Regions from separate parts of the Vibrio sp. Vb0937 genome, predicted to be linked through region 2. Evidence: predicted binding sites of a transcription regulator. Region 2 holds the regulator's gene; each other region holds the start of a gene.
What was found. The regulator MetJ, encoded in region 2, represses methionine synthesis genes. The targets are predictions, from matches to a motif close to TTAGACNTNTANANGTCTAA.
Positions count from the first base shown of each region.

Region 1: a site for MetJ is predicted at 1,366-1,385, ahead of metH (methionine synthase). Genes of this name have one in related genera too.
Region 3: a site for MetJ is predicted at 1,763-1,782, ahead of metA (homoserine O-acetyltransferase MetA). Genes of this name have one in related genera too.

Region 1 is NZ_JAWOTK010000020.1:50,289-61,397, reverse strand. Features, by position in the region: gene R7P67_RS18495 (cation:proton antiporter) at 1-1,242, opposite strand, end outside; gene metH (methionine synthase) at 1,434-5,114, shown strand; gene lysC (lysine-sensitive aspartokinase 3) at 5,201-6,553, opposite strand; lysine riboswitch at 6,655-6,833, opposite strand; gene R7P67_RS18480 (pyridoxal-phosphate-dependent aminotransferase family protein) at 7,054-8,175, shown strand; gene R7P67_RS18475 (PglL family O-oligosaccharyltransferase) at 8,236-10,017, opposite strand; gene uvrA (excinuclease ABC subunit UvrA) at 10,085-11,109, opposite strand, start outside.
Region 2 is NZ_JAWOTK010000035.1:678-11,786, reverse strand. Features, by position in the region: gene ppc (phosphoenolpyruvate carboxylase) at 65-2,698, shown strand; gene R7P67_RS21350 (PadR family transcriptional regulator) at 3,124-3,663, shown strand; gene metF (methylenetetrahydrofolate reductase) at 3,734-4,636, opposite strand; gene R7P67_RS21340 (bifunctional aspartate kinase/homoserine dehydrogenase II) at 4,898-7,306, opposite strand; gene R7P67_RS21335 (O-succinylhomoserine (thiol)-lyase) at 7,322-8,482, opposite strand; gene metJ (met regulon transcriptional regulator MetJ) at 8,708-9,028, shown strand; gene R7P67_RS21325 (malic enzyme-like NAD(P)-binding protein) at 9,142-10,419, opposite strand; gene bfr (bacterioferritin) at 10,626-11,102, opposite strand.
Region 3 is NZ_JAWOTK010000006.1:27,761-38,869, reverse strand. Features, by position in the region: gene pilW (type IV pilus biogenesis/stability protein PilW) at 1-614, opposite strand, end outside; gene metA (homoserine O-acetyltransferase MetA) at 794-1,735, opposite strand; gene R7P67_RS10930 (hypothetical protein) at 2,076-2,462, shown strand; gene R7P67_RS10925 (DMT family transporter) at 2,586-2,921, shown strand; gene R7P67_RS10920 (LpxL/LpxP family Kdo(2)-lipid IV(A) lauroyl/palmitoleoyl acyltransferase) at 3,342-4,292, shown strand; gene R7P67_RS10915 (carboxypeptidase M32) at 4,363-5,835, opposite strand; gene R7P67_RS10910 (LysE family translocator) at 6,059-6,694, shown strand; gene R7P67_RS10905 (hypothetical protein) at 6,694-7,260, shown strand; gene R7P67_RS10900 (alanine/glycine:cation symporter family protein) at 7,378-8,754, opposite strand; glycine riboswitch at 8,877-8,976, opposite strand; gene R7P67_RS10895 (hypothetical protein) at 9,504-9,662, shown strand; gene R7P67_RS10890 (chromosome segregation ATPase) at 9,694-10,428, shown strand; gene R7P67_RS10885 (hypothetical protein) at 10,519-10,902, opposite strand; gene R7P67_RS10880 (VOC family protein) at 11,002-11,109, opposite strand, start outside.

The sequences.
Region 1 (11,109 bases), on a different contig from region 2:
CATTGGAGTGATTGTTGAGCCTTGAATGAGGATAGAGAAAACAACGACGGAGTAGGTCATTACAAGAATAATCTCTTTTACATCGATTAACTTATCTTGAATCACCCAAATACCAGATGGAATAGAAAGTGCCATCGCTAGTGCTAGGCCTCCGCGTAAACCGCCCCACGTCAAAATACGCACTGACCATGGATTATATTTTCTGTAACGTTTAAAGCCTATGTAAGAAAGAAATACACTTAGATAGCGAGCTGCTAGTACAAGAGGGACTGAAATAGCCATCATGATCCAGTCTTCTTTGTGGAATTCAAATAGCAGCATCGACATGCCGATCAGTAGGAATAACACGCCATTCAAGAACTCATCAACAAGCTCCCAAAAATGGTCAAGGTGATCTTCACTCTCTTTTGAAAAGCCAATAAAGCGTGTCCAGTTGCCAATCATAATACCGGATACAACCATCGCGAGTGGGCCTGATACATGGATGTATTCAGCAAATGCGTAACCTGCTGTTGGGACACCAATGGTAAGTAACAATTCCATTGAGTGATCATCGGTGGCACTGATCAAGTAGTGAAATAGCAAACCGAGGACGAAACCATATGTGATACCACCGATAGCTTCTTGGATGAAGAGTAAGGTGACACTACCTACAGTTGGTGCCTCAGTGCCAAATGCAATCGTAAATAGAGTGACGAAGATAACCAAACCGAAGCCATCATTGAAGAGCGATTCTCCTTCAATCTGAGTGGAGATACGTTTAGGTGCATCTAGTTTTTTCACAATAGCCAATACAGCGATTGGGTCAGTTGGCGATATTAGAGCACCAAATAGTAAGCAGTAGACCAAATCAAATTGGATGCCAATTAACTGACAAAACCCATACAGCGCAAATCCAATAAAGAACGTAGAAAACAGTGTAGCTCCAAGGGCTAAAACAGTGATCTCCCACTTTTGATCTTTAAGGTTCGGGAGTTTGATGCCTAGTCCACCAGCAAATAGTAAGAAGCCAAGAATGCCTTTGAGCAAGAAATCTTCGAAGTTAATCCTTGTGACCGTCTCCGTCGCAATTTCGGTGAGATGGAACCAGTTGTTTTGACCCGCAATTAAGATTAGAAGTGAAAGCACCATTGAACCTGCGGTAATCGCAATGGTGGTTTGCATCTTTCCTATCTTGCTGTTTACAAAAGCAATTAGCATCGCAGCTGCGGATAGAAAACATAAAGTATGATAGACCGACATAGAGCTCTCTATTTGTAACATTTTATGAATGGAATTCTCGGCTGATGCTGCTTAAATAGCAAACATTTTTTCGTGATTATTTTGTAAGTTAAGAAGGAGATAAAATAATCATTAATTCCACGTTTAGACGTCTAGACTCCTGAAGTTTGTGTGATAGGATGGAAAGATAACTAAAGGAATGAGGCTGTACTGTGGGAAGTAACGTAAGACAACAGATTGAAGCTCAATTGAAGCAACGTATTCTTTTGATTGATGGTGGTATGGGAACCATGATTCAAGGGTACAAACTTGAAGAGCAAGACTATCGAGGAACGCGCTTTGCGGATTGGCATTGTGATCTAAAAGGTAACAACGACCTGTTGGTTCTAAGTCAGCCTCAACTTATCAAGGAAATTCACGCTGCATATTTAGAAGCGGGTGCAGATATTCTTGAGACCAACACTTTTAACGCAACAACCATTGCGATGGCTGACTACGAGATGGAAAGCCTAAGTGAAGAAATTAACTTTGCAGCTGCCAAGCTTGCACGTGAAGTTGCAGACGAATGGACCGCAAAAACACCCGATAAACCACGTTATGTCGCAGGGGTTTTAGGGCCGACAAACCGAACTTGTTCTATTTCTCCTGATGTAAATGATCCCGGATATCGAAATGTTTCTTTCGACGAGTTAGTTGAGGCTTACTCTGAATCGACTCGAGCGCTTATTAAAGGTGGTTCAGACCTTATTCTTATCGAGACCATCTTCGATACGCTTAACGCTAAGGCTTGTTCATTTGCTGTTGAAAGTGTGTTTGAAGAGATGGGTATTGAGTTACCTGTGATGATCTCGGGGACTATTACTGATGCTTCCGGTCGGACATTATCCGGTCAAACCACAGAAGCGTTTTACAACTCATTACGTCATGTTAAACCGATTTCGTTTGGTTTGAACTGTGCACTTGGTCCAGATGAGCTGCGTCCTTATGTTGAAGAGCTCTCTCGTATATCAGAATCTTTTGTTTCCGCTCACCCAAATGCTGGGCTTCCGAATGCATTCGGCGAATACGATTTGTCGCCAGAAGATATGGCTAAGCATGTTAAAGAGTGGGCTCAAAGTGGCTTTTTAAACTTGATTGGTGGGTGTTGTGGTACAACTCCTGAGCACATTCGCCAAATGGCACTCGCGGTTGAAAATATCGCCCCTCGTCAATTACCTGAACTTCCCGTTGCTTGTCGCTTGTCTGGCTTAGAGCCACTCGCGATTGATAAAGACTCTTTATTTATCAATGTCGGTGAGCGTACGAATGTAACCGGTTCTGCGCGTTTTAAGCGCTTGATTAAAGAAGAGCTGTACGATGAAGCGCTCGATGTGGCTCGTCAACAAGTTGAAAATGGCGCTCAAATTATCGATATCAACATGGATGAAGGCATGTTGGATGCACAAGCTTGTATGGTTCGCTTTTTAAACCTTTGTGCGTCAGAACCTGAAATCTCAAAAGTACCAATCATGGTTGACTCTTCCAAGTGGGAGGTTATTGAAGCCGGTCTTAAGTGCATCCAAGGCAAAGGCATTGTTAACTCGATCTCTCTCAAAGAAGGCAAAGAGAAATTTGTTGAACAAGCTAAGTTGATCCGCCGTTACGGTGCGGCTGTGATTGTGATGGCGTTTGATGAGATTGGGCAAGCAGATACACGTGAGCGCAAAGTAGAAATTTGTACCAACGCTTACCGAATTCTTGTTGATGAAGTGGGCTTTCCACCAGAAGACATCATTTTTGACCCAAACATTTTTGCCATTGCTACGGGGATCGAGGAGCATAATAACTACGCGGTGGATTTCATTGAAGCCGTTGGCGATATCAAACGTGATTTACCACATGCGATGATATCTGGTGGTGTTTCTAACGTCTCATTCTCTTTCCGTGGCAATAACTATGTACGTGAAGCGATTCACGCGGTGTTCCTCTACCACTGTTTTAAAAATGGTATGGATATGGGGATTGTGAATGCGGGTCAGTTAGAAATCTACGATAACGTGCCTGAAAAATTGCGTGAGGCTGTGGAAGATGTCGTTCTTAACCGTCGTGATGACGCCACTGAGAGATTGTTAGATATCGCGGCGGAATACGCAGGCAAAGGGGTAGGTAAAGAGGAGGATGCCTCTGCACTTGAGTGGAGAACCTGGCCTGTTGAAAAGCGTTTAGAACACGCGTTAGTGAAAGGAATAACCGAGTTTATCGTTGATGATACCGAAGAAGCTCGTGTCAATGCTTCAAAGCCATTAGAGGTGATAGAAGGCCCACTAATGGATGGGATGAACGTCGTCGGAGACTTGTTTGGTGAAGGTAAAATGTTCCTTCCTCAGGTCGTAAAATCTGCCCGAGTGATGAAGCAAGCAGTCGCGCATCTCGAGCCCTACATCAATGCAGAAAAGCAGGTGGGACAAACAAACGGTAAGATTTTGCTAGCGACGGTCAAAGGTGATGTACATGATATCGGGAAAAATATCGTTGGCGTTGTATTGCAGTGCAATAACTACGAAATTATCGATCTTGGTGTCATGGTTCCTTGCGAAAAGATCTTAAAAGTAGCGCAAGAAGAAAACGTCGATATTATTGGTTTATCAGGGTTGATCACGCCTTCATTAGACGAAATGGTGCATGTTGCAAAAGAGATGGAGCGTCTCGACTTTAACTTACCTCTTCTCATCGGTGGCGCAACAACGTCAAAAGCCCATACAGCAGTTAAGATTGAGCAAAATTACAAGCATCCAGTGGTTTACGTGAACAACGCCTCACGTGCAGTGGGCGTATGTACTTCTCTTTTGTCAGATGAACGTCGCCCTGAATTTGTTGAAAAACTTGAAGCTGATTACGAACGAGTACGTGATCAACATAATCGAAAGAAACCGAGAACCAAACCAGTGACATTAGAAGCTGCTCGAGCGAATAAAGTTGCTATCGATTGGGAAGCTTACACCCCTCCAGTGCCTGTTAAGCCTGGCATTCATATCTTCGATGATTTTGATGTGGCTATATTACGTCAATACATCGATTGGACACCATTCTTTATGACTTGGTCACTTGTGGGTAAGTATCCAACAATTTTCCAACATGAAGAAGTTGGTGAAGAAGCAAAACGTTTATTCGAAGATGCCAACGAGTTACTTGATCGAGTTGAGCGAGAAGGCCTGTTAAAAGCGCGTGGAATGTGTGGCTTATTCCCTGCTGCGAGCGTGGGGGACGACATTGAAGTTTATGCTGATGAAACTCGTACCGACGTTGTGAAAGTATTACGTAACTTGCGACAACAGACCGAGAAACCAAAAGGATTCAACTATTGTTTATCCGACTACATCGCATCTAAAGAGTCGGGTAAACATGATTGGATAGGGGCATTTGCTGTCACTGGTGGTATTGGTGAACGAGAGCTTGCTGATGAATACAAAGCACAGGGAGATGATTACAACGCAATTATGATTCAAGCGGTGGCGGATCGCCTAGCCGAAGCGTTTGCTGAGTATTTGCATGAGCGTGTCCGTAAAGAAATTTGGGGTTATGCTGCGGATGAAGATTTATCTAACGATGATCTCATTCGTGAAAAATACCAAGGTATTCGCCCTGCACCAGGTTATCCAGCGTGCCCTGAGCATACTGAAAAAGGACCGCTTTGGGAGCTACTTAATGTGGAAGAGAATATTGGCATGACTCTAACCTCCAGCTATGCAATGTATCCGGGCGCGTCAGTCTCTGGTTGGTATTTCTCTCATCCTGACTCACGTTACTTTGCGATCGCACAGATCCAAGAAGATCAGCTAGAGAGTTACGCCGATCGTAAGGGGTGGGATAGGATCGAGGCTGAAAAATGGTTAGGGCCAAACATTAACGGTTAAATTGATGTTTACCTCGTCCAAATGTAACAACTAATGAAACGACAAAGGGCTGCAGATACGCAGCCCTTTGTTTTATTGAGTTGAACTTACTTCTCAAACAACTCAGTGTGGAGTTTTTGTATGGCTTGTTTCGATACTGATTCATGGAGCAAGAAGCATAAGTTGTGAGGGCTAGCGCCATAACAAATCATGCGTAGGTTAAAATCTTCTAGCGTGCCAAAAACCTGTTTCGCGTAGCCTTTACTCTCACTCATGTTGTTACCAATTAGGGCAACGAGGCATAGGTCACGTTCAACTTCTACCTTACATAACTCTTCTAACTCTTCTCGTACAGCTTGCGGCAGCTGCGGCGCGCCGCCGGATGTATCGGTTTGATCAAGTGTTAACGATACACTGATTTCAGATGTTGTGATCAAATCGACAGATATCTTATGCTTTGCAAGGATCTCAAAGACCTTTGCTAAGAAGCCGTATGCGTGGAACATATTGGCGCTGCGTAGCGTTACCATGGTTTGGTTACAACGCAAAGCTAGCGCACGGAATAACGGTGAGCTTTCGACTTGGTGGCGAATCCAAGTTCCCCCTTTTTCAGGCTCTTTCGATGACCCCACAAATACCGGAATGTCGTGACGCAATGCAGGTACTAGCGTAGAAGGGTGAAGGATTTTAGCGCCAAAGTTAGCCATTTCTGAAGCTTCACTAAAGCTGATCTCAGGAATTGGTGAGGCTTTTGGCGCAATTCGCGGGTCTGTTGTGTAGATGCCCGGAACATCAGTCCAGATTTCTAACCCTGCCGCTTTGACGCTCTCAGCAATTAAGGCGGCGCTGTAATCGCTGCCTCCTCGACCTAGTGTTGTTGTATTACCTGCTTCGTCAGATCCTATGAAGCCTTGAGTAACAACAACGGATTGTTGGCAAAGTGGTACGAGTTTATCTTGCGCAAGCGTCGAAATTGCTTCAATGTTTGGCTCCGCGCGACCAAAGTTGTCATCAGTACGCAGCACATCGCGGATATCAAAGCGCACAGCCTGAATGCCTCGCTCACACATTAACTGAGTTAGAATATGCGTCGACATGAGTTCGCCACATGCGACTAAATGATCGGTTAACTTCGCACTAGCTTGGATAGATGCAGCCTCGGCCAGGCTGGTTACGGTATCTAATATGCCATACACCTCGGCAGCAGTTTTCGTGCTGTCTTCGAGATGAGTTAAAATGGCGTCATGAATGTTGGCCAGATTTTGCAGCAGCTCAGTACGGTGCGTTTGATCCTGAACACCGTTGGCGAGTTCTACCAATAGGTTGGTGACGCCAGAGCAAGCGCTGCTCACGACCAGGCGAGTATTTGGATTGTTTTCGATAATGGTGGCGCAACGACTCATTGCCTCAAAGTTGGCAACACTGGTTCCACCGAATTTAGCTACGTTAAATGCGCTCACTGCGTTCTCCCACGACTTCCTAAAAAATTGTACATCCAATGTTTAGTGAGAAAAGGAACAGAGCAAAAAGAGAGGTATTTAGAATGCTATTTGAAAAATTTACCCTCAGAAGCCCTTCATCAGACTGCGCTGATGACAGTTGATGGGATTCAGCCCAATTCAACCGACAAGTCAAATCCTGCAACTTTGACTTACCTCGGCACTACTCCCCCTCAATGATTGGTGTTGGAATTGCGGTTCCACAAATCATCTACCTGGGTAGCGCTCCTCTTCTACATAAAGCTCAAACATTGAACGGTTTTGAGGCCTTAATGTCAATCAATATTTCAACCTTTATGGTGTTTTTTATTAACGATTTTGTGACACTGGTTTGACCTCCATACTTACGGCTAATTGCTGATAGAGGAAAAATCTATTAGGGTGAAGAACCCTGCACCTGAGCCATCTTATTGAATAGAACTTTTAGAATGCTCAGGATAAAAGATAATCAAGGAGCTGACATGTCGATCCAAAGCTTTATTCCACCTCACCGTATTTTAATGGGACCTGGTCCTTCTGATATTTATCCTCAAGTGTTACAAGCACTAAGCCGTCCTACTGTAGGTCACCTTGATCCTCTGTTTATCGGTATGATGGATGAGCTCAAGCAGCTATTGAAGTATGCCTTTCAAACTGACAATGAGTTCACTATTGCGGTTTCAGCGCCTGGTAGTGCAGGAATGGAAACCTGCTTTGTAAACTTGATCGAGAAAGGCGATAAAGTGATCGTCTGCCGTAATGGTGTATTTGGTGAACGCATGCGCGAAAATGTCGTCCGTGCTGGTGGTGAAGTTGTTATCGTCGATGATGAATGGGGGACGCCTGTTTCCATTGATAAAGTCGAGCAAGCATTCGAACAGCACCCAGATACAAAAGTTCTTGCTTTTGTGCATGCGGAAACCTCAACTGGTGCAGTCAGTGATGCTCAAGCATTGGGTAAGCTGGCGAAACAGCATAATGCATTATCTATTGTTGATGCGGTGACATCGCTTGGTGGTGTGCCGTTAAAAGTGGATGAATGGCAACTGGATGCGGTTTACTCTGGTAGTCAAAAATGTTTGTCATGTGTACCTGGGCTCTCACCAGTGACGTTTTCTCCTGCCGCGATTGAAAAGATTCAAGCAAGAACAACACCAGTACAGAGTTGGTTCCTCGATCAGAGTTTAGTTTTGGGGTATTGGAGTGGAGAAGGTAAGCGTAGTTACCATCATACGGCGCCAGTTAATAGCTTGTATGCGCTTCATGAAGCTTTATTGATACTGAAAAATGAAGGATTAGAAAACGCTTGGGCTCGTCACCAACTGATGCATGAAAAACTCAAAAATGGCTTACAAAAGTTAGGCTTTGAATTTGTTGTGGACGAAGCCCATCGGTTGCCACAATTAAATGCGATTTACGTGCCTGAAGGAATTGATGAAGCAAAAGTTCGTGCTCACTTGCTAGAAACCTATAACCTAGAAATTGGTGCAGGCCTTGGGGCATTAGCTGGTAAAGCGTGGCGTATTGGCTTAATGGGTTACGGCGCTCGATCTGAAAACGTTGCGCTGTGCTTAAAAGCGTTAGAAGAGTCACTCACTGAGTAAAATCATACAGCAATGAGATAAAGAAAAGCGAAGGTCATCTCTTCGCTTTTTTTGTATTTATTACTCAGCTCCTGAAGTGGGGGTTGGTGAGGCAGAGATAGCTTGAGAAGGTGGTTGGTAATTGACGTCACTGAAATCAATCTTCGGGAACAAAAACTGCGCTTCAGCTCTAATTTGCTCCGCTTTACTTGAGTCATCTAAGCCTTGGTAGGCCAAAATCAAATTATTATAAAATGCAGGGCGAGGCTTATCTTTGATGATTTTTAGCGACCAATCGATATAAGGCTGAATCAAGGTTGCGTCTTGTTGGTACAGCCCAAGGTTTAAAAACGTGCTGTAGACATCCCAATCAAACCTGTCTTTCCAAACTACAGGGTTACTGACTTGATTCAGAATATCAGGGTTAGTTGGCCTAGTGGTCTCAAACTTCGTCAATACATAGTTCGTATGCAATGCGCTTACCATGTAAAACGTAAACGCAACGGGAAGTACCAAACTAAAAACACGCAGCAAGCTTTTGGTCACATTACTAAAGCCGATTTGTCGATAACGAGAGACGCGCTGATCGACCCAGTACAGCAGGATAACGAAGATCAACCAATGCACGAGAGAGTGATAGAAAGGGTATTCCAGTTGCGAGTGCAATACGATAGGTATAAACAAGGCCAGCAACGCAAGACGAGTTCCGCGTTTGGCTTGATAGATTCGATACAGTACCAGTGCCATCGCTAAGAAGATGCCGATTATTGGCAGCAAGCCACCTTCTACTCCCCAGTATAGTAGCTCATTATGCGGATGATCCATGGCTGGCAAACCAGCTGGGTAATTCTCATTTAGGGCATGTTGACGAGCCGTATACAGCATGTACTCAGATTCAAACTTGCCATATCCATAACCAGTAAAAGGCTTTTCAATCACCATGTCTAATGTTTGCGGAAAAGTATACGCTCGAGGAGACTCCATATTTACTTTTTCTGCGGCTAACCCACCTCCATCAGGAAAGGCAAGATGCATGACAACGACTGAGAGTAAGAGCCCACTTACAAGTGACACAACCCAGCGGATAAAGCGCCCTTTGGTTGCAAAGCGGTACATGTATGGAATGACCAACAACACGGCGATGACCGAGGCTAACCAACCAGTGCGTGAAGCCAACGCCACAATTAGTGGTAAAGTTAAAACTGGCACGGCATAGAGAAGGTAAACATCACTTAACTTACGGTCGTATTTGTAGGGCTGACGTGCAAGTAAATAGCTGGCAATCACCAACCCTGTCGCAAGAAAGCTGGCCATTACATTGGGCTGTTGGAAAATACCATAAGGACGATTGGCCACCGTGTCGTAACCAAACGGATTGCCTGGTTTGAGATACAGATATTGTGCCAGACCAAAAATGGCTTCGATAACAACCGCAAGGACAATGAACCATAATAGGCGTTGGCGATGTTTATTACTGAAATGAAATTGTTGTAAAACAATAAAGAACAGGACACCACACCACAGGCCTATGAGCTTATTGGCTGCCAAGCTGCTATTCGCATTTGGGTACAGAATGGGCACTGTCATGATAAGAGCACTAATGAACAAGCCGATGGTTAGTTTTGAGTAACGTAGCACTCGATTATTCGCGAGTTGGTAACACCCAATGCCTAATGCAAAGCTAAAAGCAATCCAAGTTGTCGCATTGAACGAAAGCGAAAGCCCCGAACCGCCGGGGTTGGGCATGAAAAAGTGCATTGCCAACACAAATAGTGTTGCCAAGGCAATGAGAAACTTGCGATTGAGGGGAACCTGTACTTTTTCGGGAGAAAGCTTTGTTCCACTTACATGTATAGTAGCCATAGTTATTGCGTTGTTTTGAATGAAAAAAGACCAGCACTTGCTGGTCTCGATACTTTACCTGTTTTTTCTACTTCAACATAGGCTTGAGGAAGTGAGCTGTGTGCGAACCCTCGATTTGCGACACATCTTCCGGAGTGCCTTGAGCGATTATCTCGCCGCCACCCTGACCCCCTTCAGGACCAAGATCGATAATCCAGTCCGCAGTCTTAATGACGTCCAGGTTATGCTCGATCACCACGACAGTATTTCCGTGGTCGCGAAGTCTGTGCAGTACAGTGAGCAACTGCTGGATATCATGGAAGTGCAAGCCGGTTGTTGGTTCATCCAAAATGTACAAGGTTTTTCCTGTATCACGTTTGGATAGCTCTCGCGCCAATTTAACACGCTGTGCTTCACCACCGGAGAGTGTTGTTGCCGCTTGACCCAATCGTATGTACGACAAACCCACATCCATCAGTGTTTGTAGTTTGCGAGCGATGGCAGGAACTGGATCGAAGAAGGTGCGTGCATCTTCGACCGTCATTTCTAGCACTTCATCAATAGTTTTACCTTTGTAACGTACTTCGAGAGTTTCACGGTTGTAGCGTTTACCTTTACACACATCACATGGCACATAAACATCTGGTAGGAAATGCATTTCTACTTTGATAACACCGTCACCCTGACAGGCCTCACAACGACCACCGCGTACGTTAAAACTAAAACGGCCCGGCTTGTAACCGCGAGAACGCGACTCCTGTGTGCCTGCAAACAGTTCACGGATTGGTGTAAAGATCCCCGTATAGGTTGCAGGGTTAGAGCGAGGTGTACGGCCAATTGGGCTTTGATCGATATCGATGACTTTATCGAAGTGCTCTAGACCTTTAATCGATTTATAAGGTGAAGGCTGAGCCGTTGTCGCTCCGTTAAGTTGGGTATGCGCAATTTTAAAGAAAGTATCATTAATCAGCGTTGATTTACCTGAGCCAGATACTCCTGTAATACAGCTGAATAACCCAACAGGAATTGAAAGATTAACGTTTTTAAGGTTATTACCTGTAGCGCCTAATAGCTCAACCGTTTTTTTCGGATCTCGCGGCGTGCGATCTTTCG
Region 2 (11,109 bases):
TTTTCGCTAGATTGGAGTCTTAACAAGGACAATGGATGTAGTTTTTTTACGAGGCAGGACGACAATGAACGAGAAATACGCCGCACTCAAAAGTAATGTGCGCATGTTAGGCCACTTATTGGGTAACACCATTCGCGATGCCCATGGCGAAGAAATCTTCGAGAAAGTGGAAACCATTCGTAAATTATCCAAATCAGCTCAAGCAGGGAATCAAGCAGACAGGGACAGCTTGATCGAAGAAATCAAACATCTACCTGATGAGCAGCTAACGCCCGTTACTCGCGCGTTTAACCAATTTCTAAACCTCACCAATATCGCTGAGCAATACCACACGATTTCACGCCATTGTGAAGAGCACATTTGCGAACCAGACGCGATTAACTCGCTGTTTTCTAAACTGGTACAAAACGATGTGAGCAAACTGGACACTGCCCAAGCGGTTCGTGATCTAAATATTGAATTGGTATTGACGGCTCACCCAACAGAAATTACGCGCCGCACGATGATCAACAAACTGGTCAAGATAAACGAGTGCTTATCAAAGTTGGAGCTAAGCGATCTTTCTTCTAAAGAGCGCAGAAAAACCGAACGCCGCCTAGAGCAACTGATTGCCCAAGGCTGGCATTCAGACGTGATTCGACAACAACGCCCAACTCCGTTGGATGAAGCAAAGTGGGGCTTTGCGGTCGTTGAAAACTCGCTATGGGAAGCCGTACCGGACTTCCTACGTGAGATGAATGACCGTCTAAAATCTTACCTTGGAGAAGGTTTACCCATTGATGCTCGCCCAGTGCACTTCTCCTCTTGGATGGGCGGTGACCGTGACGGTAACCCGTTTGTTACTCACAACGTTACGCGTGAAGTCTTACTTTTGTCTCGTTGGAAAGCCGCCGATCTTTATCTCAATGACATCAACGAGTTGATCAGCGAGCTGTCTATGACAGTTTCAAACGATCAAGTCCGTGAGCTTGCTGGCGAAGATCAGCACGAACCATACCGTGCGATCCTGAAGCAATTACGCACTCTGCTCAATGAAACCAAAGATACTCTCGATGCTAAGATCCACGGTCAAAAACTGGCCGTTAAAGCACCACTGCAAAAAGTCGAGCAACTTTGGGAACCGTTGTATGCCTGCTACCAGTCACTAAACGAATGTGGCATGGGTGTAATAGCCAACGGCTCACTACTGGATACACTACGCCGCGTAAAAGCATTTGGTATCCATCTTGTACGTCTTGATATCCGCCAAGAGAGCACGCGTCACTCAGATGTCTTGTCTGAACTAACTCGCTACTTAGGTATTGGTGATTACGAACAATGGAGTGAGCAAGATAAGATTGCTTTTCTAACTAACGAGCTGGCATCTAAACGTCCGCTTCTCCCTCGTGATTGGGAACCGTCTGAACCCGTCAAAGAGGTTTTGGATACCTGTAAGATTGTTGCAGCACAACCGCGTGAAGCGTTTGGCGCTTACGTTATTTCAATGGCACGTACCGCCTCTGACGTACTCGCCGTTCATCTACTGCTAAAAGAAGCAGGTTGCCCTTACCGCATGGATGTGTGTCCTCTGTTCGAAACGCTAGACGATTTGAACAACGCAGAATCGGTCATCAAGCAGCTTATGGGGATTGACCTTTACCGTGGTTTTATCCAAAACCACCAGATGGTCATGATTGGTTACTCTGACTCAGCGAAAGATGCAGGTGTTATGTCTGCAGGTTGGGCTCAGTATCATGCAATGGAATCGTTAGTTAAAGTGGCTGAAGAAGAAGGCGTTGAGCTAACTCTATTCCATGGTCGTGGGGGCACAGTCGGTCGCGGTGGCGCACCTGCGCATGCTGCGCTTTTGTCGCAACCACCAAAAAGCTTGAAAGGCGGTTTACGTGTAACAGAGCAAGGCGAGATGATCCGCTTTAAACTGGGACTCCCAGATGTCGCAGTAAACAGCTTTAACCTATATGCAAGTGCGATTCTGGAAGCCAACTTGTTACCGCCACCAGAGCCAAAACAAGAATGGCGCGACTTGATGGAAGTGCTATCAGAAGTAAGCTGTGAGTCTTACCGAAATGTGGTTCGTGGCGAGCCAGATTTCGTGCCTTACTTCCGCCAAGCAACACCAGAACTCGAACTCGGCAAGTTGCCACTTGGTTCTCGTCCTGCAAAACGCAACCCTAAGGGCGGAGTAGAAAGCTTACGTGCAATCCCGTGGATCTTCTCATGGAGTCAAAACCGTTTGGTACTTCCTGCATGGCTAGGCGCAGGTGAAGCGATTCAATACTCGATCGATAAAGGCCACCAAGCATTGCTCGAAGAGATGTGCCGCGAATGGCCATTTTTCTCAACTCGTCTCGGCATGCTGGAAATGGTGTACTCGAAGTGTAATATTGATATCTCTCGCTACTACGATGAGCGATTGGTGGATGAGTCGCTCCGTCCACTCGGTGAAAAGCTTCGTGCTCAGCTTCAAGAAGACATCAAAGCGGTACTGAATGTAGAGAACAATGAAAACTTGATGCAGCATGACCCTTGGGGACTCGAGTCTATTCGCTTACGCAATATCTACGTTGAGCCATTGAATATGCTACAAGCAGAGCTGCTATACCGCACGCGTCAAACCGAAGAAGCTTCTGCAAACTTGGAAGAAGCGTTGATGGTGACGATTGCTGGTATTGCTGCAGGTATGCGTAACACAGGCTAATCGTTTCATTTTTAATAAAAAGCTGGGCAAATGCTCAGCTTTTTTTTATCACAGGATAATCGCACCAAAACAAAAGTAGTCAAATAAACCACTAAAGACCCAAAAAATACCAAAACAAAAGAATAAAAAACCACAAGTTAACACTATTGATTATTATGTTAGTTTTTTAGGGTAATTTTGTCCTACTATTCCACTTCATGCTTATTATTTATATACTACTTGCCTGCTGAGAGCTCATAAATCCAATCATACCTGCTCCAGCCTTGATGGGACTCCCCATCTCTCTAGGTGATAAACGGCTTTAAGGTGACAGGACCAACATTGTTGGTGCTACTTATACATTAAAAAACTCAAGTGCCAGTAAGAGCGCAGCTGAAAGTATAAGTAGCTTGTTTACAAGTTTATTGACCATTTGGATTGAAGACATGTCATTACCACACGTAATCTTAACTGTTCTTAGCACTCGCGACGCAACCGGTTACGATATCACTAAAGAATTCTCTGCTAGCATCGGTTACTTCTGGAAAGCAAGCCACCAACAGGTGTACCGTGAACTCAACAAAATGGCTGAGAAAGAACTGGTTACTTGCGTATTAGAACCCCAAGAAGGCAAACCAGACCGCAAGGTTTACTCCATTACAGACGCTGGTCGCAGCGCTTTAGGAGAGTGGTTTGATCAACCAACTGCACACCCAACAGTTCGTGATGAGTTTTCAGCGAAATTGATGGCATGTGCCGTTCAACCTGCAGCTCCATTCCGTGACCAACTCGCCGAGCTAGTTGAAGAGTCTCGCAAACTGGTTTCTCACTACAAAGAAATTGAAGCGGCTTACTACGCAACGCCGTCAACTTTAGATAAACAAGCTCGCCTAGAACGTCTAACGCTTCGCCGTAACCTTCTGTTACGTGAAACTTGGATCACTTGGGCAGAAGAAGTTCTAACTGAACTTGAAGTGATTGGTTAAACTCCTTTTGCTTTGATAAAACGAAAAAGGCTTGCCACTTGGCAAGCCTTTTATCCTTTTGAAACCAGATTTACGCACCGACTACTGCGCGAGGACGAACACCCAACGTATGGCATAACGCGTAAGTCATCTCTGCACGGTTTAGTGTGTAGAAGTGAAAGTCCTTAACCCCTTCACGACTCAGTACACGCACCATATCAATAGCTTGGCTAGCTCCTACAAGCTGGCGAGTCACCGGATCATCATCCAAACCATCGAATTGTTTGCTCATCCATCCTGGTACTTTCACGTTGTTCTGTGCCGCAAAGCGAGAAGCTTGCTTAAAGTTCGATACAGGCAAAATTCCTGGCACAATTTCTACGTCAATTCCTGCTGCGACACAACGGTCACGGAATCGCAGGTAAGACTCAACGTCAAAAAAGAACTGAGTAATAGCACGGTTTGCACCTGCATCTACCTTACGTTTTAGGTTCAATAAGTCAGACTGAGCGCTTTTAGCTTCAGGGTGAACCTCAGGGAATGCAGCAACGGAGATATCGAAATCGTGGCGTGATTTCAGCAGCTCAACCAAATCCGAGGCATACATATCAGGCGCACCGCCACCTGGAGGAATATCACCACGCAGAGCGACGATATTTTCAATACCATTGTTCCAATAATCATCGGCAATATTAATCAACTCTTCACGAGTCGCATCAATACAAGTGAGATGGGGAGCGGCAACCAATCCGGTTGTGGCTTTAATTTCTTTAATGATGGAGTGTGTTCTGTCACGCTCGCCGGAGTTCGCACCGTAAGTCACAGAAACAAATTTAGGTTGAAGCGTTTTAAGACGGTGCACTGAATTCCAAAGTGTTTCTTCCATCTTAGCGCTGCTTGGCGGAAAAAACTCAAACGATACATTGATGTTATCTGATAACTCAGCAATATTCTGGTTCAAGGCGTCGATATGGCCTGCGTGCGTATATCCCATCTTACTCTCCCTGCGGCACTCCGCCACGAAAACAAATCCTTAAAATCGACGTTTAGACGTCTATATGTCTACAGAATGTATTGAATACGATTTAATGTCAACCTTGTAATTATGAATTTTTCTCACGTTAATAATGAAGATAGTTCAAGTTTCTACTTGAGCATCATCTCACCATTTTGCACGGGTTATGACTTCAGTATGGCACTGATAGGGGAATAAAAAACCCTGGATTAATTCCAGGGTTTTAGGTCAATCGCAACTTTAAAATAAACCAGCCAATCGGTTGAGGTCGGATTGAATAGCGCCGGCTGTCACTTCTCTGCCTGCGCCTGGTCCTCGAATGACCAGAGGGTTATCTTTGTACCACTTGCTCTCTATGGCAAAAATGTTATCGCATGGCAATAAGTTGGCGAGCGCGTGCTCACGAGATAACGCTTCGACTCCCACCGTTGCTTTACCATTTTTTTCTAAACGCGCCACATAGCGAAGCACTTGATCGTTTCTCTGTGCTTTTGTCAGACGCTCTTGAAGTATTTCACTCAACAACGCTCCATTATCGAAGAAATCATCTAAGCTCAGTTCTCTTAATTCTTCTGGAACCAAAGACTCAACTTTAACGCTGTCTGGTTCTATATCTAGGCCCGACTCTCGAGCCAAGATGACTAACTTACGCATTACATCGGAGCCATCTAAATCAGAACGAGGGTCAGGTTCGGTTAACCCTTGCTGCCAAGCAAGATCGACTAAATCATTAAATGGCACAGAACCATCAAACTGTTGGAACAGCCATGATAACGTCCCCGAGAAAATCCCCGATAGAGCGACGATTTCATCCCCACTTTCACGAAGATCTCGCACGGTATGGTTTATCGGTAACCCAGCACCAACCGTTGCGTTGTATAGCCAATGACGACCAATTTTAGCGAATGCATCTTGAACCTGATGGTAGTACTGACTATCTGCGGAACCGGCCACTTTGTTAGCGGAAATCAAATGAATGCCTTGCTGTGCGATTTCTACGTAGCGCTGAGCTAACTCTTTACTCGCGGTAACATCAAGCACGACGGCTTCATCATAGCTTTTAAGCGCTCCCAAACGTGCCAGCCAATCCCCATTGTTTGCTATGCTTTCATCATCAAATCGTTCAGCAACACTCGCCGCCTCAATACCTTGCTCATCGAACCAATAGGTTTGGCTATCCACAACCGCGACAAGATCAAAGCTCATACCATGACGTTTTTCGAGCTCACTTTTTTGCGTAGCAAATAAATTTAGCCAACTAGAACCAATATTACCCTTGCCACATAAAGCCACTGCCACGCGTTTTTGCGCTTGGAACAACTGGCTATGAATCGTTTGAACCAACGCCTCGGTATCAGTACGGCGCAAAACAGCGACTAGGCTCAGCCCTGAGTCTGTTTCAGAGATAAATTCTACCGGAGAGTGCTTTAGCTTCTGATAAAAGCCAAAGCAATGATTGGCGTTTTTCGTAACGCCTGCACCTACCGCAGCTAAGAGCGAGTAACCTTCTTTTAGCTTAATTTCTGCCTCTACCGCAAGCTCTTGCAAGTGTTTCAATGCACCACCGGCGATTTCTGCGGTGTAAGCCAAGCGTAGCGTATGCTGATCGGATTGAGCTTCAAATGCCAATGGCTCTAATTGCGCGCGCTGCAACGCTTGTAATACATCACTCTGTGTTTTTTCGAAGTCGTGCCCATGCATGAAAGACAACTGCACCAATAAAACATCATCCAGTGAAGTAATAATTTTAGCGCCACGACCAGATGCCAATACACGCTCAATACGAGTAGAACCCGACTCTGGCAGATAGCTACACTTGAGATTAAGGTCCATGGTACTTTGCGCCACAGGCTGAAGCGTACGACTGTGTAGCACTGGGGCAGCTAAGCGAGCAAGTTCACTGGCTTCATCCAATCGAAGTAACGGTAATAAACAAGCGTCAGACACCAAACGTGGATCGGCACTATAGACACCAGCAACATCACTCCAAATCGTGACAGTACTGACTTCAGCAAGCGCGCCTATGACCGTTGCAGAATAGTCAGAGCCGTTACGACCAAGTAGGATGGTTTCTCCTGCCTCGTTCTGAGCCATAAAGCCAGTAATTACCACAAGTTTATGGTTATGCTGCGCGAGGTTCTCTTTAATTAAAGGGTATGAACGAGCGCGATCAACCTCTGGTTGAGTTCCCGCTTCTGCACGTAAAAACGCTCGTGCATCTTGTGCAACCGCAGGGATAGAACGTTGAGATAATAACGCGGCCAATAGGCGAGCAGACCATACTTCTCCGTGTCCCAGTACCGCAGCTTTTTGCGCATTAGTGAGTGGTGCAGTTAGCTCCGAGAGAGTACTGAACTCATCATGTAATAAAGCTAACAGCTCTTCTTTTGCTTCACTCTCCAACAAGCTTTCTATTAGCTCAGTTTGGAACTGTCTCAAGCTTTGAAGCGCTTCATGCGCAATTCGGCCATCTTTACTTAACCCTTCCAAAAACTCAATCAAGCGGTTAGTGGTTTTTCCTGCAGCAGATACGACCACAAGATCATTTTCTGTCGAATACTCCTTGAGAATACCCACAACGCGTAAGTAGCATTCTGGGTTTGCTAAGCTACTGCCACCAAACTTATGCAGCTGACGTTGTACAGTCATTGTTATCGTCTCCTATTACTGGGTAGCTTTAGCGAACGCTTGTTCTAAATCTGTGATGAGGTCTTGTGCATCTTCCAAACCGACAGACAAACGCAATAGTTGATGAGAGACCCCAGCCTCCGCCAGAGCCTCCTCACCCATTGCACGGTGCGTCATGGATGCCGGGTGGCAAATCAAACTTTCTACACCACCTAATGATTCAGCTAATGAAAACAGTTGGAGCTCTTTCACAAACACCTTTAACTGCTCAAACGAACCAGCAAACTCAAAACTCAACATAGAGCCAAAGCCCGTTTGCTGCTTTTTAGCGATGTCATGACCTGGATGTTCCGGCAGGCTTGGATGATAGATAGTTTTAACTAACGCTTGTTTCTGTAGGTAAGCCAGTACCTGCTGTGAGCTCTCTTCATGAACTTTCATACGAGCACCAAGCGTACGAATACCTCGCAGTGTCATGTAACTATCGAAAGGTGTGCCCGTTGCACCAATACAATTGCCCCACCATGCAAGCTCTTCTGCATGCGCTTCTGTGTTGGTGATGATTACCCCACCAATTACGTCCGAATGACCGTTGATGTACTTTGTTGTGGAGTGGATAACAAAATCCGCACCTAGCTCTAAAGGTTTTTGGTACACGGGTGTCAAAAAGGTATTGTCCACCGCAACTAACGCGCCGACTTGTTTCGCTTTTTCACAGGTAGCTGCAATATCCACTACGCGAACCAGAGGGTTTGACGGAGTTTCTAGCAAAATGAGTTTTGGTTTTTGTGCCAATGCAGCATCTAAAGCCTGTTCGTCTGATTGATCGACAAACTGAACCTTAAAATCGCCTTTGCTAGCTCGGGTATTAAAAAGACGATAGGTGCCGCCATAACAATCGTGAGGAGCAATAATGAGATCATCTGGGCCGAGAAAAGCGGAAACCCATAAATTTAATGCCGACGTACCGCAGTTAGTAACAACCGCTCCTTTTCCAGACTCAAGTTCAGATAGCGCACTTTCCAACAGTCCGCGGTTTGGATTACCAGATCGTGTGTAATCATACTTGGGCACTTCACCAAAAGCAGGAAAACCATAGTTAGTGGAAAGATAAATAGGTGGAACGACAGCATGATATTGGCTGTCTGATTCAATACCAGTGCGTACTGCAATGGTCGCAGGTTTGCGAGTGCTCATGGGTGTATCCTTTCACGGGTAATGACTTCTAAATAGGAATGCGCTATATCTAATGAGTAACATAAAGTGATCAACACGCTTCCTTTGCTGTTATGTTCACTTTACTCGTCAAAAAATGAGACGTCAACACTTCTAGACGTCTATATGTCTTTGCTTATGGCGGTAAATGCAGCTAAAATCAGCACCTAAATTATTTTTAACCGATTACATAAATGAAGGTGTGCAATGGCTGACTGGAATGGCGAATACATTAGCCCATATGCAGAGCACGGCAAAAAAAGCGAACAAGTAAAAAAAATTACCGTCTCTATCCCGCTAAAAGTTTTAAAGGTGCTAACTGATGAGCGTACTCGCCGTCAGATCAATAACTTACGCCATGCAACCAATAGCGAATTGCTATGCGAGGCATTTTTGCACGCGTACACAGGTCAGCCACTTCCGACAGATGAAGACCTTCGTAAAGACCGTCCTGATGATATTCCAACAGAAGTAAAAGCGCTGATGACGGAAATGGGCATCGAATTTGAGTCATTCGACGAAGAATAAAAAAGCCTGATAAGAGGTTTCAGGTAATAACTCTTGCCTCGAGCCAAATGAATGACATAAAAAATGGGACGCAATAGCGTCCCATTTTTTATGTATCACATCTGAAAGATATATTACTCTGCCATGTAGTTTTCAGGCATCTCGATACGAGCTACACCTGAATTAACCGCCGCCTGAGCAACCGCTTTTGCAACACGTGGTAGCAAACGTGAATCCATTGGTTTTGGAATAATATAGTCCGCACCAAACTCTAGCTTATCAACACCTGCAGCCTTCAATACGGCTTCAGGTACAGGCTCTTTTGCTAGCTCACGAATCGCCTCAACGGCTGCAAGTTTCATTTCATCATTGATTTCACTTGCACGCACATCAAGAGCACCGCGGAAAATGAATGGGAAACACAATACGTTGTTAACTTGGTTAGGATAATCACTACGGCCAGTACCCATGATCAAGTCATCACGAACTGCGTGAGCAAGTTCCGGCTTGATTTCAGGATCCGGGTTAGAACATGCGAATACGATTGGCTTATCTGCCATCAACTTCAACGCTTCCGCTGGCAATAGGTTTGGACCAGATACACCTAGGAACAGATCTGCACCTTCAATCACGTCTTCTAGTGTGCGCTTATCTGTATTGTTCGCAAATAGCTGCTTATATTCATTAAGATCATCACGACGAGTGTGAATCACACCTTTGCGATCTAGCATGTAGATTTTTTCGCGCATTGCGCCGCATTTGATCAGAAGCTCCATACACGCTACAGCGGCAGCGCCAGCGCCAAGACAAACAATTGTTGAATCTTCAAGTTTCTTACCTTGAAGTTCGATTGCATTCAGCATACCCGCTGCCGTTACAATAGCAGTACCATGTTGATCATCGTGGAATACTGGTACATCACAACGTTCAATCAGACGCTTTTCAATCTCAAAACAGTCTGGTGCTTTAATATCTTCAAGGTTGATACCGCCAAAAGTGTCTGCAATGCTCGCAACAGTATCAACAAATTCATCGATCGTGCGGTGCTTAACTTCAATATCAATAGAATCAAGACCTGCAAAACGCTTAAACAGTAACGCTTTACCTTCCATCACTGGCTTAGATGCAAGTGGACCTAGGTTACCTAGACCTAGAATAGCGGTACCGTTAGAAATAACAGCAACCATGTTCCCTTTTGCAGTGTACTTGTACACGTTATCCGGGTTTTGTGCGATTTCACGCACTGGCTCTGCAACACCAGGGCTGTAAGCAAGGGCAAGATCACCCGCCGTTTCCGCAGGCTTTGTCAGTTCGACAGCAATCTTTCCTGGAGTTGGATAAGCATGGTAATCCAATGCTTTTTGGCGATGTTCTTCTTCTGGAGTGGCTGCTTGGTGGTTGTCTTCAGACATGGACGTTTCTCTTTTTTATTTTTAGGTAAGGGGGCATAAATTCTATCGGATAGAAATCAAACTTCATAGGCAAGATTGCGAGCAATATCCTTAAAAAGCCGATAATAAAAGAGATTAGACCAGATAACGGGGTTAAGCACCTGATTTTCGAGTCAGGTGCTCTTTCTTCTTACTATTATTGGAGTATGCAAACTCAGAAAGTATCGTTACTCTTCGTCCACGTATTGCGCTTGGAGATAATTCTCAATACCAGACATTTCAATCAAGCCAAGTTGCGTCTCTAGCCAATCAACATGTTCTTCTTCATCTTCAAGAATATCTTGGAAGAGATCTCGAGACACATAATCTCGAATGTCTTCAGCGTAGGCAATCGCATCTTTTAAATCTGGAATAGCCGCCATTTCAAGCTTTAAGTCACACTCGAGCATTTCCTTGGTATCTTCACCAATCATCAACTTACCTAAATCTTGTAGGTTCGGTAGGCCTTCAAGGAACAAAATACGCTCAATTAGATGATCGGCATGCTTCATCTCATCGATAGATTCGTGATATTCCTTGTCTGCTAGGTGCTTTAAGCCCCAGTCTTTATACATTCGGGCGTGAAGAAAATACTGATTAATAGCGACGAGCTCGTTACCGAGCACTTTATTGAGATGTTGAATGATGATTGGATCGCCTTTCATGACAAAA
Region 3 (11,109 bases), on a different contig from region 2:
TGATTGAATCTCATTAATCGAATTCTAGCTTCAGTATAATCACCGCTATCAATTTCTATTTTAGCGAGTTGCAAAATCGATTTTGGTCTATGGGGATCATGATCGATAGCTCTAGTAAAGTAGTATCTCGCTTTGTCTTTATCTTGTGATTTTAGCGCACAAAAAGCTGCATTCTCATAGCTTGCTGGAATAAGGTAGTAATAAGGCTGCTCAATGGCTCGATTAAACATCTGATCGGCTTTTTCGAAGTCACCTCGCTTGCAAAGAAAAGTACCGTAGTTATTGAGCACATTTCCGTTTTTAGTGTGTTGGCGTAGAGAGCGTTTATACATCTGTTCGGCTTTAATATCTTCACCAACCGTTTCGTAGTAGTGAGCCATAGATAATTGCGCGCGATAGTATTGAGGTGCGTGGTTTAAGGCTTGTTGTAAGTTATCATGCGCGCGAATCATGTTACCGCCGTCTAAATAACCTAAGCCAAGTGCGATACGTGATTCTGCCATTGCCACAGGATCGGCTTTAACGACAGGGCTTCCATCTTCTTTCACCGTCACGCAACCCACGAGTGCAAACTGAGACAATAATATTAGTGCACCGAGCTTTGCTGTTTTCATTCTTTATCCCTACATCCTTGAATCTTTCTGCATGATATGAATTACTTAGCAAAAACCTATTGAGGAAAAAACACTATGCGATCAGGTTTGCAAACTGTTATGAAAAAGCCGCCATATGGCGGCTTGGTTCACATATTACATTTCGGTAATGATGAGTGCTTTGTTTGCTTATTTTGAAGCTAATCGTCTTTAGTGAAAGCATCTTCACTGAAGTGATCGAGATCGTACGGTGTTTGCTGATAAACACAGTAGTTCAGCCAGTTTAAAAAGAGGAGGTGTCCATGGCTTCTCCAGCTTGCAATTGGTGGGTTATCTGGGTTGTTGTTTGGGTAATAGTTGACAGGAATAGCGGGCTCCATACCTTCGCTTAAATCTCGGATATATTCATTATGTAAAGTGTGAGAATCATACTCAGGGTGTCCTGTGACAAAGACATTTCGTTTGTCTTTTGTGGTGGCCAAGTACACACCTGCGACATCCGATGTCGCTAAAATGTCTAAGTCAGTATGCTCTTCTAGAAAGTGAGGCGAAAAATCTGCGTAACGCGAGTGAGGAGCCAAAAACGTGTCATCAAATCCGCGTAAGATAGGGTGAAACTGATGATGGATTTGATGATGATACACGCCTGAAAGTTTTTCTTTACGCGTTTTTTTAGGTAGATCGTAGAGTAGCTTTAACCCTGCTTGCGCAGCCCAGCAAACATAAAGAGTGGATGTCACATGATCTTTTGCCCACTCCATGATAGTTTTGAGATGATCCCAATAAATGACATCTTCAAATTGCACCAAACCTAATGGAGCCCCAGTAATGATCATGCCATCGAAGTTTTTATCTCGCACCATTTCAAATTGGCGATAAAACGTGTCTAAATGTTCAGTTGGCGTATTTTTACTCGGGCGGTTATCAATGCGCAGTAATTCGACGTTAACCTGAAGTGGGCTGTTTGAGAGTAGACGCAGAAACTGAGTTTCAGTCTCTATTTTTTTTGGCATCAGATTAAGGATCAGCACTCTTAAAGGACGTATTTCCTGACTCGCTGCACGCGTTTCACTCATCACGAAGATGTTTTCTGTCCTTAATACATCGGTAGCTGGTAATTGATCTGGAATTCTAATTGGCACGACTTTCTCTCCCTAAGTATAGTCAATCTAGACGTCTATACTTCTAAAGCTAACTTAATTAAGTTTAGATGTCGATACGAAATCCGACTTTTCAATCTACTCTTTACATTATGGTAAACCGTACTCGGGGTTGTCACACAATTGTGACTAAAGCAGAGTTTCTGATGAGATAGGTTTGAAACGCAGTGTGTACTATTTGCTGGTAATTATGCGATCACGTTAATATGTGAAGGTGACTTCGTAGTAAGGAAGTCTCAAATTAATGAGCCATACTAAAAACAATCAGCTCACCATTTTGCATTAATGTGCATATTTGGAAACATCGTCAGTGGAGGACATTATGTTCGGTATTTTCAAGAGAAAGACAAAGATTCAGGGCATCGCTCAAGAAGTTCCTTGCGTGCTACTGCATTCGTTTGGTGATAAAGACATTTATACGCCGGAAGAGATTGATCAAGCTCTTCAAAAGCTGGGTTATGATAAGAGCAAGGATATCAGTCATTATCAGTATGCGTATGGAATGTTTGCCGATGAAGCCTCTTACGAGCTCCTAGAACTAACGGATGAGCTAGGTAATTATGGTCATTTCCAACGTGAAGTAGGTAAGATGCTACTCAATACACCTGAGCCGATTGATATGCATATCTACTTTGAAATTTCTCGTCAGCACCAAAACGTCAGCCTTTCACCTGGTCATCAAAAAGTAAGCGAAAGTGATGGTGTGTAAACATCGTTAGTGGTATTCCATCGTGAGATGAGTTGGGTATAATGCGCGGCCTAATTATCCGGACATGTTGTCGGTTACATTTCTGTTGAGCGTTAATGCCTTATGTTCAAAATGCTTGTCTCTATGCCACCAATGTTGGCGCTGTCGATCGCGATTGTATGTGAAGTGATTGCCACTTCTTATATTCCTAAAACAGAGCAATTTACGAAAGTAATGCCGAGCACAGTCGTTTTGATTGGTTACGGCATCGCTTTCTTCTTGCTTTCCGTCACAGTGCAAACAATGCCTGTCGGGGTTGTTTATGCCATATGGAGTGGTGCTGGGATCGTTTTGGTTGCGACGGTTGGTTACTTTGTTTACGGACAGCGTCTAGACTTACCAGCCTTAGTTGGTATTGGGTTTATCATCGCTGGTGTGTTGATCGTAAATTTATTATCCAAAACAGTAGGGCACGAATAACGCCACTCTACTTGTTAAGTGAATAAGAAGCCGCAGCGAGAAATTGCTGCGGCTTTTTAGTGCAAATTCAATCGCTAATGGCGAGTATTGATATGACGTCTTATTGTTGTATTCATAACGGTCGCATTATGTGATTGAACAATAGGCATTATTTAGCGAATTGAAAATACAAAGTTATGTTTCTTCAAACTTTAGGAAAGGGCAGTAGATAAATCACTCCGATAGATGTTAACGTGGCGACTCATCTTTACTGCTTTTTCATTCCCTACATATTTCTGCAAAGTTCTTATTGTGTAGTGTGTCGAAGAACCATAGAATCCGCGCGCTTTAATTTATGTTATTAGCGTTATCAATGATAAAAGTGCAGTCCATTATCATTGTTTTTATCACTTATAGATGGGCACATCTGACAATACTTACATGAACAAATACAAAAAGCCTGCATTCAAGGCCGAATTTCTTTTGCCTCGTTACTGGGGAACGTTAATTATCATTAGCGTGATGTACTTACTTAGCCTCCTTCCTTTTAAAGTTCAACTAGCTTTGGGACGCAACATTGGTCGTTTAGCTATGCGACTCATGAGAAAACGTCAAGTTACGATCAGACGCAATCTTGAGCTTTGCTTCCCTCATATGGAAGAATGCCAACGCGAAGCAATTCTAAAAGACAACATCGACAATACTGGCATCGCACTTTTTGAGACCGCAATGGCATGGTTTTGGTCAGATAAACGGGTAAACAAACACGTTACGATAAAAGGCATGGAGCATCTAGAGGCTTTAGAGAAGTCAGGCAAAGGTGCATTAATGTTGGCCGTACACTCAATGAATCTAGAGTTAGGTGCTCGAGCTTTTGGCATTAAAAAGTCTGGAACCGGTGTTTATCGCCCAAACAATAATCCGTGCTTTGATTATTTTCAGTATAAGGGACGCTCTCGCTCTAATCGTACACTGATTGATCGTAAAAACGTCAAAGCCATGCTTGAAGCACTTAAAACGGGTGAGCGGGTTTGGTATGCACCGGACCACGATTATGGTAACCGACGCTCGACATTTGCACCGTTATTTGCCGTTAAAAATGCTTGTACTACGACAGGTACAAGTTTGTTGGTTGATTCTACAGATTGCGCCATTGTGCCTTTTACGATGGTAAGAGGAAAAGACGGACACTATACCCTAACCATTAGTGCGCCCGTCGAAGGTTTCCCGAAAGAGGATCATCAACGTGCCGCCGCATTCGTGAATCAAATAGTTGAAACATCAATCATGGCAAGTCCGAGCCAGTATATGTGGCTTCATCGTCGGTTTAAAACTAGACCAGAGGGTGAGGACTGTTTGTACAAGCCTAGGCTCATCCCTAGCTTGGCATAACACATAGAGAGCCTACAAAAAGCCCAAGGAACATACGAACCTTGGGCTTTTACTTTCTATTCTTTTCGCTTTATAAGTAGCGATCTTTTAGGTGAGCTTGAAAGTGTTTAGCATTCAGTGTTTCACCCGTGGCTTGTTTTACCAACTCATCAGTGGTGAATAAGCTACCTTTACTCCAGATGTTTTCCGAGAGCCAATTGAATATCGGAGCTAAGTCGCCAGAACGAATAACCGCATCTACATCGACGGTTTGTTTCATTGCTGCCATAAATTGTGCAGCGTACATCGCACCGAGCGTGTAGGACGGGAAATAGCCAAAACTTCCGTCTGTCCAATGGATATCTTGCATACAGCCATTTTTGAAGTTTCCTTCGGTTGATAGCCCCAAGTACGCTTTCATCTTTTCGTTCCAGAGTTCTGGTACATCTGTATGTTTGATGACGCCATTCATGAGATCTCGCTCAATTTCATATCGAAGAATAACGTGAGCAGGATATGTTAGTTCGTCAGCATCTACGCGAATAAAGCCTTTTTCTACGCGAGTGTAAATTTTGGCTAAATTGTCTTTTTCGAATTCACTACCAGAAAAATGGTTAGAAGCCAGTCGAGCGAGGTGATCGATAAACGCGCTGCTTCGTCCTATTTGCATTTCAAAGAAGAGTGATTGTGATTCATGAATACCCATAGAGCGAGCTTCTCCCGCGGGTGTTCCTGATAAATCTTTTGGTAGCCCTTGTTCGTATCGAGCATGGCCAGTTTCGTGGACAATCCCCATCAATGATTGGACAAACTCGTTTTCATTGTAACGTGTCGTAATACGCACATCTGTCGGTACACCGCCACAAAATGGGTGGGTACTCTCATCAAGTCGACCGTGTTCAAAATCGAATTGAAGTAGCTTCATGACTTCCAAACCGAGCGCTTTTTGCTTTTCCGCAGGGTAGTGTGCAGTTGGCAATAAGATGTTGTCTGATTGTTGTTTTTCAAGCGCTTCATCGATCAAAGTAGGAAGCCAGGTTTTCACGTCAGCAAAAAGAATGTCTAACGACGCAGACGTTGTGCCAGGTTCATAAACATCGAGCATGGCATCATAAGGAGTCGTGCCATTTGCTTCGGCTCTAATTTGCGCTTCTTCCTGCGATAGCTTTACGACTTCAGCCCAGTTCTTTTCAAAACCAGCCCAGTCATTTTCTCCACGTTGCGTACGCCATGCATGTTCACATTTGGAGCCAGCAAGAGATTGAGCTTGAACTAATGATTCTGGTAGTAAGTTAGCTTGCTGCCACCCACGCTTCATTTCTCTTAGGATAGATTTTTCTTTTGTAGACAGCGTCTCTTCTTCTGCCTGAGCGAAAAGCTCTCCCAAGTGCGGTTGAGTCATTAAAGAATGGATATGTACATCGAGCTCTGCCGTGGCATTCGAGCGTGCTTCAGCGCCACCAGGTGGCATGACCGCCGCTTGATCCCAATCTATGATGGCTGATAGATGCTCAAAATTTGCCACTTTTTTGGAATGTTCAACGAGTTTTGTAAATGCGTTCATGTGACTACTCTTATTCTTTTGTTCTTTCCCTAAACACCCGATAACGGGTCCTTCATATGGTGTTGCACTAAGCAACCTGCGTTAATTTACTAATAATTAACAATTAACTCCAACCCATTGTCCATAAACTCACCCAGTTGTATAGCTCTCTTAAAAAAGAAGCTTGCGAATCTTGTGGATTGGCGGTATTGATGAAGGATTAACAATTAATTATCACGATAATATGGATATTTTGAATTTCGAGGCATTTATTATTGCCATTACGATTTTAACGTTAACGCCAGGTTTAGATACTGCACTTGTTATCCGTAACACTAGCCGATCGGGCCTAAAAGATGGATGTACAACCAGTCTAGGGATTTGCTTTGGCTTATTCGTACATGCTTTTTTTTCTGCGGTTGGTATCTCGGCGATTCTTGCGCAATCAGCAGAGTTGTTCCAAATCGTAAAAATGATTGGCGCAGCTTATCTTATCTGGCTTGGTTTGAGCAGTTTAAAAGCGCTAATGTCGTCGAAAGATGGATTGGCCGTGACCGAGCAGATTCACGAAGTGTTTAATGGTAAGCGCTCTTTTAGAGAGGGCTTTCTTTCTAACGTCTTGAACCCGAAAACGGCGGTCTTCTATTTGGCTTTCTTGCCACAGTTTGTGAATCCAGAAGGTTCACCCTTGCTTCAATCAATGATGATGGCATCTGTACACTTTGCTATTGCGATGGTTTGGCAGTGTGGTTTAGCTGGCGCGCTTAACTCGGCTAAAAATCTACTAAAGAATGCAAGCTTTATGAAGTGGATGGAAGGCGCGACGGGCGCAGTATTAGTCGCACTTGGTGTGAAGTTATTAATTGAAAAACCCGTTTAATGCGTAATATTTATCGATTGTTGATACTACTCGCTGTATTTATTGTGGGGATAGGTGCCGCTGTCGCTTGGCATACGTGGCCACAAGTACAGTTTGCGCAACGCGGCATGATCTGGTCTTGGCACTGGGGCTACTTCGAGCCTTTTGCTAATGGAATACAACAAACGCGAACTCAAGACACTAAACAGTTATTGCTCAGGCGTGTGTATTTGCATGACGCTATTGTCGTTTTTGTTTCGACAACTATGGACAATAAATTTGAGGTCGACGTTGTAAAAGAGCAAACCTGTGAACCTAAAACGACGACTTGGGCTTCGGTCTCTGTCAATCATCAACGTGTCAGGCATGTACCTATGGTGTGCGATGCGTTTGGGCAAGGCTACTTTTATCGCTACATCGGGAAACATCTGGAATCGATTGAGGTTGGTGTCGGCGACTCGTTTGTAACAGAAGCATTTTTAGACTGGCCGCTATCAGAGTTGAAAGCGGATCAATTCAAGCAAAAAAATGCGAAGTTTTTTGAAGAACGTGGAGAAAACGTTGAGCATCAATGGTTGAGAGATTAACCATTTAACCGAAGATAAATAAAGCCCGCTAAATAATAGCGGGCTTTATGTTTTACCATTTCTAATGTGTTTTGCTCTCTGTGACTGACAGTTTGTGACCGCAAACCTGCCGTTTCACTAAGCTTTCACTGCTTCAACTTCACCTGATTGCGATGTTGAGCTAAAGAACAGTTTGGTTTCTGCCAGTACGACGTGACGCAGTGCGATCAAACCAATTAGGTTAGGAATTGCCATCAGACCGTTTACGATATCAGCCAGTAGCCAAATCATATCGAGGTGAAGGAATGCACCAGATGCCACCAAGCCGACGAAAATCAGTTTGTATGGAAGCACAGCTTTAGTTCCGAACAGGAACACAACGCAACGCTCACCGTAGTAGTTCCAACCAAGAATGGTGGTAAAAGCGAAGAACATCAAACCGATTGAGACGAGCATAGGGCCAAATGTATCTGCATTTAAACCCACCGCAAAAGCATGAGTCGTCATCGCGGCACCTGCAAGGTCACTTTGCCATGCACCGGTCAGGATTAGAGCAAGGCCTGTCATGGTACAAATAATGATGGTATCGAAAAAGGTACCTGTCATTGAAATTAGGCCTTGTTTAACACAAGAGTCTGTCTTCGCTGCTGCTGCTGCCATAGGCGCGCTACCCAAACCAGATTCATTTGAGAACACACCGCGAGCGATACCTGATTGGATTGCCAACATGATGCTTGCACCTAGAAAACCACCAGTCGCTGCTGTTGATGTAAAGGCTGAAACCAGCACTAATTCAACGGCATTGAACAATTGGTCTGCATTCATGATGATCACGCTTAAACACGCCAACACATAAAATACAGCCATGGTAGGAACCACTTTTCCTGCAACGTTAGCAATGGATTTGATGCCACCCAAAGTTACGAAAGCAACCAAAAGAGTTAGTACAAAGGCAGATAGCTCACGGTTAACACCAAGAGATATCTCACTTGCATCCAGAATCGCGTTTACTTGTGGAAACGTACCGATACCAAAACAAGCAACACCCAAAGCAAACACTGCAAACATGATCGCGAGAGCTTTTGAGCCAACACCGTATTGCAAGTAATACATTGGGCCACCAATCATTTGGCCTTTATCATCGACTCTTCGGTACTTAACCGCCAACAAACATTCGGCGTATTTAGTCGCCATTCCGAAAAGGGCAGCGAGCCACATCCAGAATAGAGCGCCTGGTCCACCGAGTTTGATTGCTGTGGCAACACCAACAATGTTACCAGTACCAATTGTTGCTGAGAGCGCAGTACAAAGAGCTGCAAAGCTAGAAACGTCACCTTGAGTATTAGATGACTTATCTTTACTGAATACCATCGCTAGCGCTGTTGGGAGGTGTTTAAACTGGATCAAGCCAAGGCTAAAAGTGAAGTAAACACCTGTACCCACTAGCAAAATAAGCAGCGGTGGACCCCAGACAAAATTATCGATGGTTTGTAGTAAAGATTGTAGGTTGTTCATGATTTCCCCTTAATAAAACAACTAATAAGGAGAAGAGGGAAAGGACGAGATCAACGATCTCTAAAAGAACTAAGCTATTGGTTGTAGGCGGGAAGGCCAAGCAAAATAGTTAGGTTGTAACTTTCCACTCCTCTGTCCTTTTGCCTGAGAGTTTCACCTTGCGTGAGTGCAAGACTTGCTCCTTCGGCGACCGATTTAACGGTTCTCTCCAGAGGTTCCTCCAACTACAGTCCCCGCTACCTAGGTAGCACCTGAAATAGTTAATTCTTCGGCGAGTTATGCTAATCAAATGTTAAAATTTGATTAATAACCACTCTCCTGCAGTCTTCATCGGAACAATTACTCAATTAAATGAGTAAAGGTTAGTTAATGATGCTGGTCATCATTAACGTGTGAACTCTATCATGTTTTTGGTCCATTTCAACACCCTATATCAATTTATTTTTAATGAAATAACCTCATCAATTTTCATGAAGGTATGTTTGCCAATCTTTTTGTGCGAGTCACGGCATAAATAAAATTTATTGGGTTAGGGAATGGAACCCAAAAACACTTCAGAACGATAAATGTGTTTCGATCGTTACGACATAAGTTATTCAATTAAGGACACAAAATTGATTAAAATCGGAGCACTTATTTTAAAATCTACGCTAAGTTGACCTTATGGTACGTATAAATGGGTTACAATGAATCTTTGTGAAACAGTCTACGGACCTAGGCAGTTTTTCATGAGTGGACAAGGAGGCGGTATGACCAGATTATTAGCCATTGCGGTGTTGATTGCAGTAGCATTTGTGCTGTTTCGTTATCGAACCAATGAAAAAGTCCAAAAAGCGACCGTTATAACATTAATTGGCGCATTTCTGATTTATACAGCATCAATTATGTTTGCGGAATTGATCCGCTAGCAAAGTAAAAGAGTCCTTGGAGTAGTATACGGTGAGTTCTCAGAACAAAATGGAAGAGCAAGACGACGTAGTTGTCATTGAAGAGCGTGACAAACGTACGCATATCTATATCGCAATCGCTGCGGTGTTAGGCTTGGCATTTGGTGGCCTTGTTGGATCGGTTGTCACTGCGAACAAGTGGGAATCGACTTACCACGTATTAGAAGAAAAGTATCAAGCACTAACGCAAGATAAAACCCAGTTGGCATCTCAAGTAAAAGTGCGTGAAGAGGCGCTTGACCAAGAAATACAAAACCAAGTTAGTGAGTTACTTGCCGCGAAAGACGAAGCGCACCAGAAAGCACTTAAGAAGTTGCAAAAGCAATTGACTGAGGTCGAGAAGGTCAACTTGTCACTAGAGTCTCAATTGAAGCAGCAGGCAGATAAGATCAACACGACGAAGTCAGAAAATGAGAAGTTGAGTCGTCAAGCGGATATGCAAGCGACTATGTTTGAGCGGTCCCGCGAAGTATTCCAGAAAGAGCTAAAAATTTCGCAAGAATTAGAGTCTCTCGAGAAAGAACGGTCAAAATTATTACCTAAGATTGAGAAACTCAAGAAAGAGTGTGACGTATTTTTAGAAGGCAAATCTTGGGACGTGAAGTCGGACGCGTGTGATAAACATGATGAAGCTAATTCACGACTAAGTCAGGTCGATCAAATGATTGAAGTCTATAAAATGGACCTCAAACAAATCAAAGCAATAACGGAAGATATCGGCCTTTAAATCTTTTGTATCCGATTTTTGAAAAGCAAAAGGAGCTCTTTAAGAGCTCCTTTTTCGTTGTTAGCTATGACTTTTAGCCTATCGCGTATATTAGATTCGTGAGGCGTCATAGCCTGAGGCGAGCAGGAGTTCTCGTTCGTGTTTAATCAGCTGAGCTCGATCTTCAATTAGTTCATTGAGTGCTTGAGATGGCTTACCTGCTAATGCTTTGAACGAAGCAAAAGATTCCGCGGTGTCGATTTTATCAATCATCTGACTGATGACATTACGAGCCTCACACGGGTTACTCGTCGTTGTAAAGTATTCTACTTGCTTTGCTGCCGATTTCATCTCAGTTAATAGCTCAAGCGGGCTACTTTCTTTGGCTACTGCCATGTAGTTATCCAGCACGCGCTTTGCATAAAGCAGTTCTTTGAGGGGGATATCTCTTCCGCTCTCGATTAGGGATTCGCTAAGGATCATACTTGAGCTCATGGGCATTCCTTCTTATTACTACGCCGCTTTTGATGTTTCCTTGAGTCTAATTTATTGAAGTCACATTGGGAATGGGTAAAAAGCATTTTTAACGCATTTTTATTCATTTATGAAAACGCGAATGCGATGCTTATCTGGATCGATAGCCATAAAATTTAACCCATACACTGATGTCGCTGGTGGTTGAACAAACTCAACACCTAGGTC